2 linked regions of the Arthrobacter globiformis genome follow. The protein of the gene in region 1 binds, or shares a complex with, the protein of each later gene. Links are inferred from orthologs where the notes say so. Each region holds a gene or a part of one and is shown in the gene's direction. Other genes may lie near its edges.

Region 1 (6,797 bases):
CACGAACCGTTGCGCACCAACGTGGCGTTGACGGAGCCGGGCGGTGTGACCACCAAGATCAACGAACCCGGCCCGGTCCTCGCCGAGGACGCCCAGGAGGCGCTGATCAGCCTGCTCCTGGAACGTTCACGCGGAGCCAGCTGGGTGGTCCTGGCGGGTTCGCTTCCGCCCGGCGTCCCGGCTGATTTCTATGCCACGGTCACCCGGCGGCTGCGCAATGCCGACGCCGGGGCCGGCGTTCCAATGATTGCCGTCGACTCCTCTGGCGCTCCGCTGGCAGCGGCCGTCGCCAGCGACGCAACAGAAGCGGCGTCCGGAAAACCGGACCTGCTCAAACCCAATGCCGAGGAGCTGGCCGAACTGGCCGCAGCAGCAGGATTTTCCTTGGCAAGCACGGCTGAGGAACTCGAAGCGGATCCGTATGCTGCCGCGGCGGCAGCTGCCGCCGTCGTGCGTTCCGGTGTGGGGGCCGTGTTGGCAACGCTCGGTTCAAAGGGCGCTGTCCTTGTGACGGCCGACGGCGCGTGGCTGGCCACGCACCCGCCGGTCACCGCAGTCAGTACGGTCGGCGCCGGTGACTCGTCGCTGGCCGGCTATCTGCTGGCCGCCAGCCGGGGCGCCGCCCCGGCTGACTGCCTCCGCCAGGCTGTGGCGCATGGCGCCGCCGCCGCTTCCCTGCCGGGCTCCACCGTCCCGGCAGTCCACCAAACAACCCCCGACGCCGTAACCATCACGGCCCTCCGGAAGGATTGACAGTGACTCAGCTCATCACCGCGGACCTGGTCGAGCTTGACCAGAACCTGGGCAATTCGCCCGAGGATGTGATCCGGCACCTGGCCGGTCGTGTTGCCGCCAACGGACGTGCCAACGAAGTTGAAGGCCTCTTCACCGATGCCTTCGCCCGCGAGCAGAAGACCGCCACCGGCGTTCCCGGCGGCATCGCCATCCCGCACTGCCGCTCGGCCGCCGTGACCGAACCCACCCTCGCCATGGCACGCCTGTCCCAGCCCGTCGACTTCGGCGCCAAGGACGGCCCCGCCGACCTCATCTTCTTCATCGCTGCACCGGCCGGCGCCGACCAGGAGCACCTGAAGCTGCTGTCCAAGCTCGCCCGCTCGCTCATTAAGAAGGACTTCACCGGTGCGCTCCGCGCGGCCACGTCCCGGGAAGAAATCGTGGAGCTCGTGGACAACGCTCTGGCGGACAAGCCGGCTGCTTCCGCACCCGAAGCCGCGGCCCCGGCTGCTACCGGCGCCGCTGCTGCCGGCGCTGCTACTGCCGGCGCTGCTTCCGGTGGCGCTGCTTCCGGTGGACCGAGGCGCCTCGTCGCCGTCACGGCCTGCCCCACCGGCATCGCGCACACCTACATGGCCGCGGACTCCCTCGTGGCCGCCGCCAAGGAAGTGGGCGTTGACCTGCAGGTCGAAACCCAGGGCTCCTCCGGCGCCAAGCCGCTGGACCCGGCAGTCATCGCCGCTGCCGACGCCGTGATTTTCGCCGTAGACGTGGACGTGCGCGGCAAGGAGCGCTTCGCCGGCAAGCCGGTCATCAACGCGCCGGTCAAGCGCGGCATCGACGAGCCCGCCAAGATGGTCCAGGAAGCCTTGGACGCGGCGGACAACCCGCGCGCCCACCGTGTTCCGCACTTCGGCGCCGAGGAGCAGGCAGAGCGCGAAGCCGCCGAAAAGGGCGAGCACATCGGCCAGAAGCTGAAGAAGGCACTGCTCACCGGTGTGAGCTACATGATCCCGTTCGTGGCCGGTGGCGGCCTGCTGATCGCGCTGGGCTTCCTGCTGGCCGGTTTCGACATCGCCCTGGGCACCAAGGCCAATGACATCCTGGCCAACAACTCCCTGGTCAACCTTCCGGACGGCAACCTCGCCTTGTACCTCGGAACCGTCTTTTTCAAGATCGGCGCCCTGTCCATGGGGTTCCTGGTTCCCGCCCTCGCAGGCTACATTGCCTACGCAATCGCCGACCGTCCGGGTATTGCACCGGGCTTCGTTGCGGGTGCCGTCTCCGGCTTCATGGGCGCTGGCTTCCTCGGCGGCATCGTCGGCGGCCTGCTCGCCGGCTACATCGCCCACCTGATCGGAACATGGTCAGTGCCGCGCTGGCTCCGTGGCCTGATGCCCGTCGTCATCATTCCGTTGCTGGCCTCCATCGTCGCCTCCGGCGCGATGTTCCTGTTCCTCGGCGGACCGATTGCCGCCATCACCGTCGGACTGAACAGTTGGCTCTCCGGCATGTCCGGCGCTTCGGCCATCGTCCTGGGCATCATCCTCGGCCTCATGATGTGCTTCGACCTCGGCGGCCCCGTCAACAAGGTGGCCTACGCCTTCGCCGTAGCCGGCCTCGGCGCCGGCAGCGCCACCAACCAGGCACCCTGGCAGATCATGGCCACCGTGATGGCCGCCGGCATGGTGCCGCCGCTGGCAATGGCCCTGGCCACCGTCCTGGACAAGAAGCTCTTCAGCCTGGCCGAGCGCGAAAACGGCAAGGCTGCCTGGCTGCTCGGCGCCTCCTTCATCTCCGAGGGCGCCATTCCGTTCGCGGCAGCAGACCCCCTCCGCGTCATCCCCGCCAGCATGGTCGGCGGCGCTGTCACCGGCGCGCTCACCATGGCCTTCGGCGTCACGTCGCAGGCACCCCACGGCGGCATCTTCGTGTTCTTCGCCATCGGCAACGTGGTGATGTTCATCGTGTCCATCCTGGCCGGAACCGTGGTGGCGGCGCTCATCGTGGTAGCCCTCAAACGCTGGGCTGCCCGCAAGGCCGTTGATACGGTGGAGACCGTCCCTGTAACTGTCTGATCCCGCTGTCCTTCAGCACTCCAACCCACACTGCAATTGCAAGGAGCAGAAATGTCCGAACGTACCGCAACAGTCGCCAGCCGCGTAGGCCTGCATGCCCGTCCCGCCGCCATCTTCGCCGAAGCCGCGGGCGAGTTTGACCTCGACATCACCATCGCCCGCGAAGGGGAGCCTGCCGACGAGGCCTTGGACGCCGCCAGCATCCTTTCCCTCATGAGCCTTGGCGCATCCCACGGCGACGTTGTGGTGCTGCGGGCCGATGGTGATGGCGCCGACGCCGCCCTCGAGCGCCTGGTCCAGATCCTGGAAACGGATCACGACGCCGAATAGGCACCGCGCGCTTTACGGCCGGCCTCCGCAGCAGCTCCCGTTAGGGCACTGCCGCGGAGGCCGGCCGTTGCCGTTTCCGGATGGTTTGCCGTTGGCGCATGACCGTGGCGGGCATCACACCTGATCAGCGCGCTATTCCGCGCAAGTAAGCAACCTTAGTAGTTTCTTGTTTTTGATTCTGTGCCCCACTAGCTTGGAACTGTGGCCAGCCATTCGAATGACCGGCCGAACTGCCGGGCTGGAGGAGGATGACAAAGTGGAAACCTTGCAGGAAAGCGTGGACGTCGAGGTACCAGTCAGCACGGCCTACAACCAGTGGACACAGTTCGAGTCGTTTCCCCGTTTCATGAAGGGCATCGAGTCCGTGGAGCAGATCGACGAAACCTCCCTCCATTTCCGCACCAGCGTGGCGGGTGTCAAACGTGAATACGATGCGCAGATCCTAGAGCAGACGCCGGACCGGTGCATCGCCTGGGTCAGCAAGGACAAGCCCCGCAACGCCGGCAGAGTCACGTTCGAGGACCTGGGCCAGGACCTCTGCCGCGTGAACGTGGAACTCGAGTGGGAGCCGGAGAGCCTGCTGGAGAGAGCCGGAGCCGCCGCCCACGTTGATGAGCAGCAGGTGTCCTCCGACCTCGTGCGGTTCAAGGAGTTCATCGAATCCAGGGGCATCGAGACGGGCGCCTGGCGCGCCGCGGTGGACCGGGGCGAAGTAGATCCTCCGGGAGCCCACTGACTTGATCCACCGATCGTGTCCTTACGGCCGATCGTTCCATCACGGAGGTAGCCATGCCAGAGAAGAAGAACCCCAGCGTAAAAGATCCCGGGCTCTACGAAAAACTCCGCGACGAGGGGGCCTCGAAGCAGAAGGCGGCCCGCGTCTCGAATGCGGCAGCCAAGAAGGGTCGCTCCGAGGTGGGCCGCAAGGGCGGCAAGTCCGGCGACTATGAGGACTGGACCGTGGATCAGCTCAAGGCCAAAGCCAAGGAAATCGGCCTCAAGGGGTATTCAGGCAAGAAAAAGAGCGACCTCATCTCCGCGCTCAGGAATTCCTAAGCGGGTGCACGTGCAGCCGCGCCACGGGGCGCCCGCCCTTTCAGGCGCCCTTCCGCGCGGTCTTCGCCGTGGACTTGGCAGCAGGACTGGTCTTCGAGGCAGCGCCGGTTTTGGAACCGGTGCCGGTCTTGGAGGCGGTGCTTGCCGTCGACGCCGTGCTGGTTTTCGACGCAGTGCTGGTTTTGGCAGTAGTACCGGTCTTAGAAGCGGTACTCGTCTTAGCGGCGCCCGCAGCCTTGCTACGGGTCCTGGCAGTACCGCTCTTGGCAGTTTCGGCGTCGGAATCTTCGGCGTCCTTTTTGGCGGTGCTGCTCCGGCTCCTGCTGGTGCTGCGGCCGCCGCGCTTGGCGGGTCCGGACGGCTCGTCCCCGGACGACTCATCTTCAGACGGCTCCTGTGCGGCCGCCCCTCCCCCGCGCTTCTTGTCGAGGCTGCGCCTCAGGGCCTCCATCAGGTCGATCACTTCTCCGTTGCCACCCTCGGCCTCGGCACCGAATGTCTCTTCCGTGTCCAGCGCGTCGCCCTTTTCCAGCTTTGCCTCGATAAGCTGCCGGAGCTGCGCCTGGTAGTCGTCCGTGAACTGCTCGGGCTCGAAGTCGGAGGCCATGGACTCCACCAGCGCAGCGGACATCTCCCGTTCCTGCGCGGAGATGCGAATGGACGTGTCCAGGGCAGGGAACGAGGCTTCCCGGACTTCATCCGCCCACAGCAGCGCCTGCAGCATCAGGACGTCGTCCCGGATCCGCAAAGCACCCAGCCGGGTCTTGTCCCGCAGCGCGAACTGCACCACGGCCACGCGCTCGGTGTCCTCCAGAGCCCTGCGCAGCAGCATGTAGGCCTTGGGCGACTTGGAATCCGGCTCCAGGTAATAGCTCTTCTCGAACATGATGGGGTCGAGCTGTTCGGAGGGGACGAACTGCACCACTTCGATTTCGTGGCTGTTCTCCGCGGGAATGGACTTGAGCTCCTCCTTTGTGAGGATCACTGTCCGGCCGTCGTCCTCGTAGGCCTTCTCGATGTCGGAGTAGTCGACGATTTCGCTGCAGACCTCACAGCGGCGCTGGTAGCGGATACGGCCGCCGTCGGCGTTGTGCACCTGATGGAGGCTGATGTCGTGGTCCTCGGTGGCGCTGTAGACCTTCACCGGGACATTGACCAGCCCGAACGCGATGGCGCCTTTCCAGATGGCTCTCATGGGACAAGTCAACAGCACACAACGCCGGAGGTGAAGCCCCATGGCCGGCGGTAAGGAACGCGTGCGGGTCGGCGGCCGCGAACTGACCCTGACCAACCTCGACAAAGTGATGTATCCCGCCACCGGCACCACCAAGGCGGACGTCATCGCCTATTACGCCGCTGTGGCACCGGTGCTGATCCCCGCCGCCAGAAACCGCCCGGCAACCCGCAAGAGGTGGGTTCACGGGGTAGGAACCGAAGCCCAGCCCGGCGAGATGTTTTTCCAGAAGAACCTGGACGAGTCGGCCCCTGGCTGGGTGCCCCGGGCCGCCATCACCCACAAGACCAACACCGTCTACTATCCGCTGGTCAATGATCCGGCCACCCTCACCTGGCTGGCGCAGATCGCCTCGCTGGAGATCCACGTGCCGCAGTGGACGGTGGACTCCCACGGCAGCGCCCTGCCTCCCGACCGGCTGGTCCTGGACCTCGATCCCGGTGAGGGCGCGGGACTGCCCGAATGCGTGGAAGTGGCCAAACTGGCCCGGACCATCCTGCAGGACGTGGGGCTCGAGCCGGTTCCGGTCACCAGCGGCAGCAAGGGGATCCACCTGTACGCGGTCCTGAACGGCACGCAGACCTCGGATGAGGTGTCAGCTTTCGCCCGTGAACTGGCCCGGGCGCTGGAGGCCGACCATCCGGACCTGGCCGTCAGTGACATGAAGAAGACCCTCAGGACGGGAAAGGTCCTGGTGGACTGGAGCCAGAACAATGCCGCGAAGACCACGATCGTTCCGTATTCGCTGCGCGGGCGCCTGCACCCCACCGTGGCGGCTCCGCGGACTTGGCGGGAGTTGGCCTCGCCGTCGCTCAAGCACCTGGACTATGAGGAGGTCATGCGCCGGGTGGCAGCCGGCAAGGACCCCTTCGCTCCGGTCAGTGGCGGCACCGGCCACCCTGGTCCCGGTCGCGCTGCCGCTGTCCACCCCGGCACCATCCACGCAACCCCCGAGCCTCCAAAAACAGCCGGATCGCGCGGCGGCGGGCACGCAGATCCCCGGCTGAACAAGTACCGGTCCCTGCGCGACCAAGGCAAGACGCCCGAGCCGTTCACCGCGGAAGAGCACCGCGCGGCAAAAGCCAACGGCCTACCGGCACAGGCGAACAAGGAGATCTTCGTCATCCAGGAACACCACGCCAGCCGGCTCCACTATGACTTCCGGCTGGAGCACGAGGGCGTGCTTGTCTCCTGGGCGCTGCCAAAGGGCGTGCCGGAGTCAGGGGACAAAAACCATCTGGCTGTACAGACCGAAGACCACCCCATGGACTATGCCGATTTTGAAGGCGACATTCCCAAAGGCGAGTACGGTGCGGGCCGTGTAAGCATCTGGGACAAAGGCGTCTATGAGCTCGAAAAATGGG
Region 2 (6,785 bases), 640 kb from region 1 along the record:
CGCTGCCAGCGACCGGGCGGTCATGGACAGCGTGGTGACGCCCAGTCCGGTCAGCACGACGGCGAGGGCCGGGTCCGCCGCAGCCTCGCCGCAGACACCCACCGGCTTGCTGTGTCCCTCGGCCCTGGAGCCCTCAACGGTCAGGCTCACGAGGCGCAGTACCGCAGGCTGCCACGGCGTATTCAGCCCGGCGAGAGGACCCAGCTGGCGGTCGGCGGCCATGGCGTACTGGGTGAGGTCGTTGGTTCCCAGGCTGGCGAAGGCCACTTCGCGCAGGATGGTGTCGGCCGTGAGGGCGGCGGACGGGACTTCCACCATGACCCCCGGCGTCTTGATTCCAGCCTCGGCACACATGGAGGCGAAACGGGCGGCTTCCTCCGCCGTCGAAATCATGGGAGCCATGACCCAGACGTCGGCCTCCGACGCCTTTTCAGCCTTCGCGATCGCCTCCAGCTGCCGGTCCAGGACCCCCGGTGTGGTGAAGTCGGTGCGGTAGCCGCGGACGCCCAGCGCCGGGTTGGGTTCGGTGGAGTCGGTGAGGAAAGGAAGTGGTTTGTCCGCGCCGGCATCCAGGGTGCGGAGCACCACCTTCTTGCCGGGGAAGGCATCGAACACGCCCTTGTACGCGGCGGCCTGTTCCTCGACGGTGGGCTCGGTGTCCCGCTCGAGGAAGCAGAACTCGGTGCGGAACAGGCCCACGCCCTGGGCTCCGAGCTTGGCCGCGGCCTGGGCGTCCTTGGCTCCGCCCACGTTGGCGAGGAGGGGCACGAGGTGGCCGTCCGCCGTCGAACCCGTTCCGCTGAACTCGGCAAGGAGGGACGCCGTGGCGGCCCAGGCCTCGGCGGCCGCGCGCAGCGAGTCATCCGGGCTGGCCGTGATGGAACCGGCGGCGCCGTCGACGTAAACCTCGGTGCCGTCCGGCAGTTCGTCGACGCCGACGGCGGCCACGACCGCGGGCAGGCCGAGCGAGCGGGCGATGATCGCGGTGTGGGACTGCGGGCCGCCGCCTGCGGTCACCAGGGCCAGGACCTTGTTGGGATCGAGGGTGGCGGTGTCGGCAGGGGCCAGGTCTTCGGCCACAAGGATGAACGGTTCGTTCGACGACGGGATGCCCGGGGCGGGCACGCCGCGGAGTTCGGCCACGATGCGGGCACGGACATCCAGGATGTCGGTGGCGCGCTCCGCCATGTAACCGCCGAGATTGTGCAGCATTTCGGAAACCGAGGAACCCGATTCCCAGATGGCCCGCTGCGGCGAGGTGCCGCGGGCGATCAGTTTCGCGGCGCCCTTGATCAGCATGGTGTCCTTGGCCATCAGGGCCGTGGCTTCCAGGACGGCCTTGCCATCACCGGTGGCGTGGTCGGCGCGGGCCTTCAGCTCATCGTGGACGGCGCCCGCTGCGGCCTTCAGTGCTGCCGTGGCGTCTTCGGGTGTGGTCCCGGCAGCCAGCTGCTCGCCGGCCGGAGGTTCGCTGATGGGCTTGGGCATCTGGCGGATCCTGCCGATGATGCGGCCGGGGCTGACGCCTACTCCTGGGAAGTTCTGCACTGAAGGTCCTCGTTCTCTGCCGGTAGCCAGGCCCGCCGGTATCTGCCCGGGCGGGAGCCCGGAAGCTCGGAACGGCTGCGTCCGATGCTGCGTTGCGGTGCCTGAAAAAATTGTATGTGATTCAGTTCATATAGCGTTGCTATAGGTGCTAGGGTAGCGGTTATGAGTTTCGATGGCCAGCTTCCGCCCAAAGTGCGGCTGTTGCGTGCGGCAGCCGAATTGCTGGCCAAGTCCGCGGGGGCACCTGTTTCCACCCGCCAGATCACGCAGCTGGCGGGCGTCACGGCGCCCACCCTCTATCACCACTTTGGTGACAAGGAGGGCCTGTTTGACGCAGTTGTCGCCGCCGGCTTCGAAGAGTATGTGGCGGGCGAGAGGGACTTCGCCCCGTCCGGACAGCCGCTGGTGGACATCCGGCGGATGTGGGACAACCACGTGCAGTTCGGGCTCAAGCAGCCCGAACTTTATCTGGTCATGTTCGGTAACATCCGCCCCGAGAGCCGCCCAGCCATCGTTGCCGATGCAGAGGGCCTCATGGAGGAAATGCTGAGCAAGGCCGCTGCGGCCGGGCAGCTGAACGTCCAGCCACGCGAAGCCGCCAGGAGCATCCTGGCCGCCAACGTGGGCGTGACGCTCATGCTGATCGCAGAGCCGGCCGCGGAGCGGAACCTGGAGCTGTCCACGATGACCCGGGACGCCATGATCTTTGCGGTGTCCCGGGACCAAGGGCGGGATGCGGGACCGGAGGACTCCGGGAAGTCATCGGTGGTGGTGGCTGCCATTGCGCTGAACGCGGCGCTGCAGGCATCCCACTCGGACCAGCTCACCAGCTCGGAACTCAAGCTTTTTCTCGAATGGCTCCACCGGATCTCCACCGGTTCCACCAGCTAGACGAAACTATCGGACTATCCTGCGGTGCCGCAGGGACCACGTTAGGAAATCAGATGGCAACAGAGACAGTTGCAAAACCCAAAACCAGTGCGCGGGTGCACGTCCAGAGGTTCGGGACGTTCCTGTCCGGCATGATCATGCCCAACATCGGCGCCTTTATCGCCTGGGGGCTCATCACAGCCCTCTTCATCGAGAAAGGCTGGATCCCCGTTGCGGCACTGGGCGGGTTCGGCACCAACGCGGCGGGCGCGCCCAACGTTGGCCTCGTTGGCCCCATGATCACCTACCTGCTGCCGCTCCTGATCGGCTACACCGGCGGCAAGATGGTCTATGACGTCCGGGGTGGCGTCGTCGGCGCCATCGGCACCATGGGCGTGATCGTGGGCGCAGGCATCCCGATGTTCATCGGCGCCATGATCATGGGCCCGCTTGGTGGCTGGACCATGAAGAAGCTCGACGCGATCTGGCACGGCAAGATCCGCCCGGGCTTCGAGATGCTGGTGAACAACTTCTCCGCCGGAATCTGGGGCGCACTGCTGGCCATGCTGGGCTTCTACGGCATCTCGCCGCTGGTGACGGCGTTCAGCACGGCTGCCGGCAACTTCGTCCAGTTCCTGGTGAACAACGGCCTGCTTCCGCTGACCTCCATCTTCATCGAACCGGCCAAGGTCCTCTTCCTGAACAACGCCATCAACCATGGCGTGCTGACCCCGCTGGGCGTCCAGCAGTCGCTGGAGCAGGGCAAATCCATCCTCTTCCTGCTGGAGGCCAACCCCGGCCCGGGCTTCGGTATCCTGCTGGCCTACATGTTCTTCGGCCGCGGTGCGGCGAAGGCTTCCGCTCCCGGCGCTGCCATCATCCAGTTCCTCGGCGGAATCCATGAGATCTACTTCCCTTACGTCCTCATGCGCCCGCTGCTGATCCTGGCAGCGATCGCCGGCGGCATGACCGGCATCGCCACCCTTGCCGTCACGGGCGCCGGCCTGGTTGCCCCGGCCGCTCCGGGATCCATCTTTGCGGTATTCGCCCAAACTGCCCGTGACAGCTACCTCGGGGTTGCCCTCTCGGTTCTGCTCGCCGCCACGGCGTCCTTCCTGGTCGCCTCGGTGATCCTGCGCACGACGCGCCATAGCGACGAGGACGACCTCAGCGCAGCCACCAGCCGGATGGAGGAGATGAAGGGCAAGAAGAGCTCCGTCGCTTCCACCCTCACCGGGGCAGGCGCCGGTGGCGGAGTGGGCGTCCTGACCGGCCCCATCAAGAACATCGTGTTCGCTTGCGACGCCGGCATGGGCTCCAGCGCCATGGGCGCCTCCGTCCTGCGCAACAAGATCAAGGCTGCCGGGTTCCCGGAAGTCAACGTCACCAACGCGTCCATCGCCAACCTCGGCGACACGTACGACGTCGTGGTCACGCACCAGGACCTTACCGAGCGTGCCAAGCCTGCTACGGCCAGTGCCGTCCACGTCTCCGTGGACAACTTCATGAACAGCCCGCGCTATGACGAGATCGTGGAGCTGGTCCAGCGCAGCAACGCGGAAGAAGCGGGCGCTCCTGCGGCCGGGGCCGCTACTGCGGCAGCAACCACCCCCGAAACCACCGCTGCCCCCGAAACCGGCGCAGCGCCGTCGGACATCCTGGTGCCGGAGAGCGTGGTCCTCCACGGCTCCGCATCCACCCGGGATGCCGCCATCGACGAGGCGGGCCAGCTGCTGCTGGCGCGCGGCGCCGTGGACAACGACTACATCCTCGCGATGCACGAGCGCGAGGAGTCCGTGTCCACGTACATGGGCAGCTTCCTCGCGATCCCGCACGGCACCAACGCCGCGAAGGACCATATCAGGAAGTCGGCCGTCTCGGTGGTCCGCTACCCCGAGGGCATCGACTGGAACGGGAAGCAGGTCAAGTTCGTGGTGGGCGTGGCCGGTGTCAACAACGAGCACCTGCACATCCTGTCCTCGATCGCCAAGGTCTTCACGAACAAGGCGCAGGTGGCGCAGCTTGAGGCGGCGTCAACCGTGGACGAAGTCCTGGAGCTGTTCGGAAAGGTCAACGCATAGTGAAGGCTGTACATTTTGGAGCCGGCAACATCGGCCGGGGGTTCGTAGGACTGCTGCTGCACGATGCCGGGTATGAGGTGGTGTTCGCGGACGTTGCCGACGCCCTGATCACCCAGCTCGCCGCCGCGGACAGCTACAGCGTGCACGAGGTGGGGGAGAACCCCGCCGTCCGCACGGTGGACAACTTCCGGGCGGTCAACTCCGGCACCCAGGAGCCGCAGCTCATCGAGGAAATCGCGACGGCGGACATCGTCACCACCGCGGTGGGGCCGCATATCCTCAAGTTCTTGGCCCCCGCGATCGCCAAGGGAATTGCAGCCCGGGCTCCGGGGCTGCCGCCGCTGCAGGTGATGGCCTGCGAGAACGCCATCAACGCCACGGACATCCTGCGCGAGTCGATCGTGGAGTGCTGGGATGAGGCCGCGGGATCACTGCAGGACACGGCTGTATTCGCCAACACTGCCGTGGACCGGATCGTGCCCAACCAGGAACCGGGCCAGGGCCTGGACGTCACGGTGGAGACGTTCTACGAGTGGGTCATCGACCGGACGCCCTTTGGCGGTGCCGGCCCGGTGATTCCCGGCGCCACCTTCGTGGACGAGCTCGGCCCCTACATCGAGCGCAAGCTGTTCACGGTGAACACGGGGCACGCGTCCGCGGCGTACTTCGGCTTCGAAGCCGGGCTGGAGAAGATCTCCGACGCCATGGCCGACGAGGACGTTGCCGCCGACGTGCGCGCCGTGCTCGACGAGACCAAGCAGCTGCTCGTGTCCAAGCACGGCTTCAGCTACGACGAGCAGGAGGCCTACGTCCAGAAGATCCTGGCCCGCTTCACCAACCCGCACCTGCCGGACACGGTGCACCGCGTAGGGCGCGCGCCGCTGCGCAAGCTCAGCCGGCACGAACGGTTCATCGGCCCGGCTGCGGAACTTGCCGAACGCGGGATTGTCCCCGAGGCACTGCTCGGGGCGATCGCAGCAGCCTTGCGGTTCAACGATCCGGCCGACGCCGAGGCCGTCGAGCTGGGCCAGATCCTGGCGGACTCCGAACCTGCCGCCGCCACGGAGCGCATCACCGGGCTGGCGCAGGACCACCCACTCTTCGCCGCGGTCTGCGGCCTGGTCGAGGAGCGCAAGGCGGAGGACGTCGCCGCCCCGGCGTAGCCTCCCCGCGGCCCTGCTGCACGGCGGACACGACGAAACTGAACACAACGAAACGCATGACGCCGGAACCCAAACTGGGTTCCGGCGTCATGCGTTTATCCGGCTTCATTCAGACGCTTCCTCACGTCCTGCCGCTTTTTTCCCGACGCTGCCTCACGTCCTGCTGCCTTCGCCGCAACGCTTCCGCACTCGGTGCCGGTCAGGCCAGACCTGCCTGCGCCAAGTGAGGAAGGGTTTGAAGAAAACCTGCAGGACGTGATGAAGGGTCACCGAAAAACCTGCAGGATCTGCGGGAGCGTTTGGAAGTCGGGCTTGAGGTGGCTAGCTCGCCTGGGGGCTCACTGCAGCGGCGGCGGCTTGGACGGCCTCGCGCAGCGGCGTTGTGGGGCGGCCGAGCAGGGCGCTCAGGTCACCGCTGGTGACGAGGAGGTCGCCACGCGCGATGCCGAGGTCACTGTCCGCCAGGATAGCCGCGTAGGGCTCCGGCAGCCCGGCTTCCACCAGGACCTGGGTGTACTTCTCCGCCGGCAGATCGTTATACGTCACCGGCGTTCCGGACGCCGCGCTGACTTCCCCGGCCAGCTCACTGAGAGTGAAGGCGTCGTCGCCGCCCAGCTCGTAGACCTTGCCGCCCTGGTCATCCCGGAGCAGGACCGCCGCTGCCGCCGCCGCGTAGTCGGCCCGGGCGGCCGCGCTCACCCGGCCGTCGCCGGCGCTGCCGAGCACGGCGCCATGCTGGACCTGAACCGGGAGCTGGCCTGTGTAGTTCTCCAGGTACCAGCCGTTGCGGAGCAGGACGAAGGGGACGCCGGAGTCCCGGAGGATCCCTTCAGTAGCGATGTGCTCATCGGCCAGCTTCATGGCGGTGGTGTCCGCGTTGGCGACGCTGGTGTAGGCGATTAGTCCAACGTCGGCGTCCCTGGCCGCTTCGATCGCGTTGCGGTGCTGCTCAATGCGCTGGCCCACCTCGCTGCCGGAGACGAGCAGGACCTTGTCCGCGCCGGCGAACGCCTGCCGCAGCGACTCGGGTTGGCTGTAATCGATGGAGCGGACCTGGACGCCGCGCTGGCTGAGGTCCGCGATCCTGTCCACGGTACGGCCTGCGGCCACGATCTGCTCCGCG

The links.
Region 2: the proteins of QFZ23_RS03390 (region 1) and QFZ23_RS00400 are in contact, whole or in part, in an NMR structure (PDB 1J6T), measured with the Escherichia coli proteins. The link is inferred for Arthrobacter globiformis from one-to-one orthologs.

The regions. Positions count from the first base shown.
Region 1 is NZ_JAUSZX010000001.1:726,675-733,471, reverse strand. Bases 1,561-4,503 are described here. They hold QFZ23_RS03390 (HPr family phosphocarrier protein), read left to right. Parts: upstream 1,561-2,864; coding sequence 2,865-3,143; downstream 3,144-4,503. Other genes in these bases: ku (non-homologous end joining protein Ku), read right to left, coding at 4,240-4,503; QFZ23_RS03380 (DUF7218 family protein), read left to right, coding at 3,933-4,199; QFZ23_RS03385 (SRPBCC family protein), read left to right, coding at 3,400-3,879; QFZ23_RS03395 (PTS fructose transporter subunit IIABC), read left to right, coding at 1,561-2,813. Also shown: QFZ23_RS03400 (1-phosphofructokinase family hexose kinase), read left to right, coding at 1-753; more of QFZ23_RS03395, read left to right, coding at 756-1,560; more of ku, read right to left, coding at 4,504-5,394; QFZ23_RS03370 (ATP-dependent DNA ligase), read left to right, coding at 5,435-6,797.
Region 2 is NZ_JAUSZX010000001.1:82,471-89,255, reverse strand. Bases 2,065-4,995 are described here. They hold QFZ23_RS00400 (PTS mannitol transporter subunit IICBA), read left to right. Parts: upstream 2,065-2,492; coding sequence 2,493-4,499; downstream 4,500-4,995. Other genes in these bases: QFZ23_RS00395 (mannitol-1-phosphate 5-dehydrogenase), read left to right, coding at 4,499-4,995; QFZ23_RS00405 (TetR/AcrR family transcriptional regulator), read left to right, coding at 2,065-2,439. In the rest of the region: ptsP (phosphoenolpyruvate--protein phosphotransferase), read right to left, coding at 1-1,548; more of QFZ23_RS00405, read left to right, coding at 1,711-2,064; more of QFZ23_RS00395, read left to right, coding at 4,996-5,662; QFZ23_RS00390 (SDR family oxidoreductase), read right to left, coding at 5,984-6,785. UniProt on the Escherichia coli protein: The phosphoenolpyruvate-dependent sugar phosphotransferase system (sugar PTS), a major carbohydrate active transport system, catalyzes the phosphorylation of incoming sugar substrates concomitantly with their translocation across the cell membrane.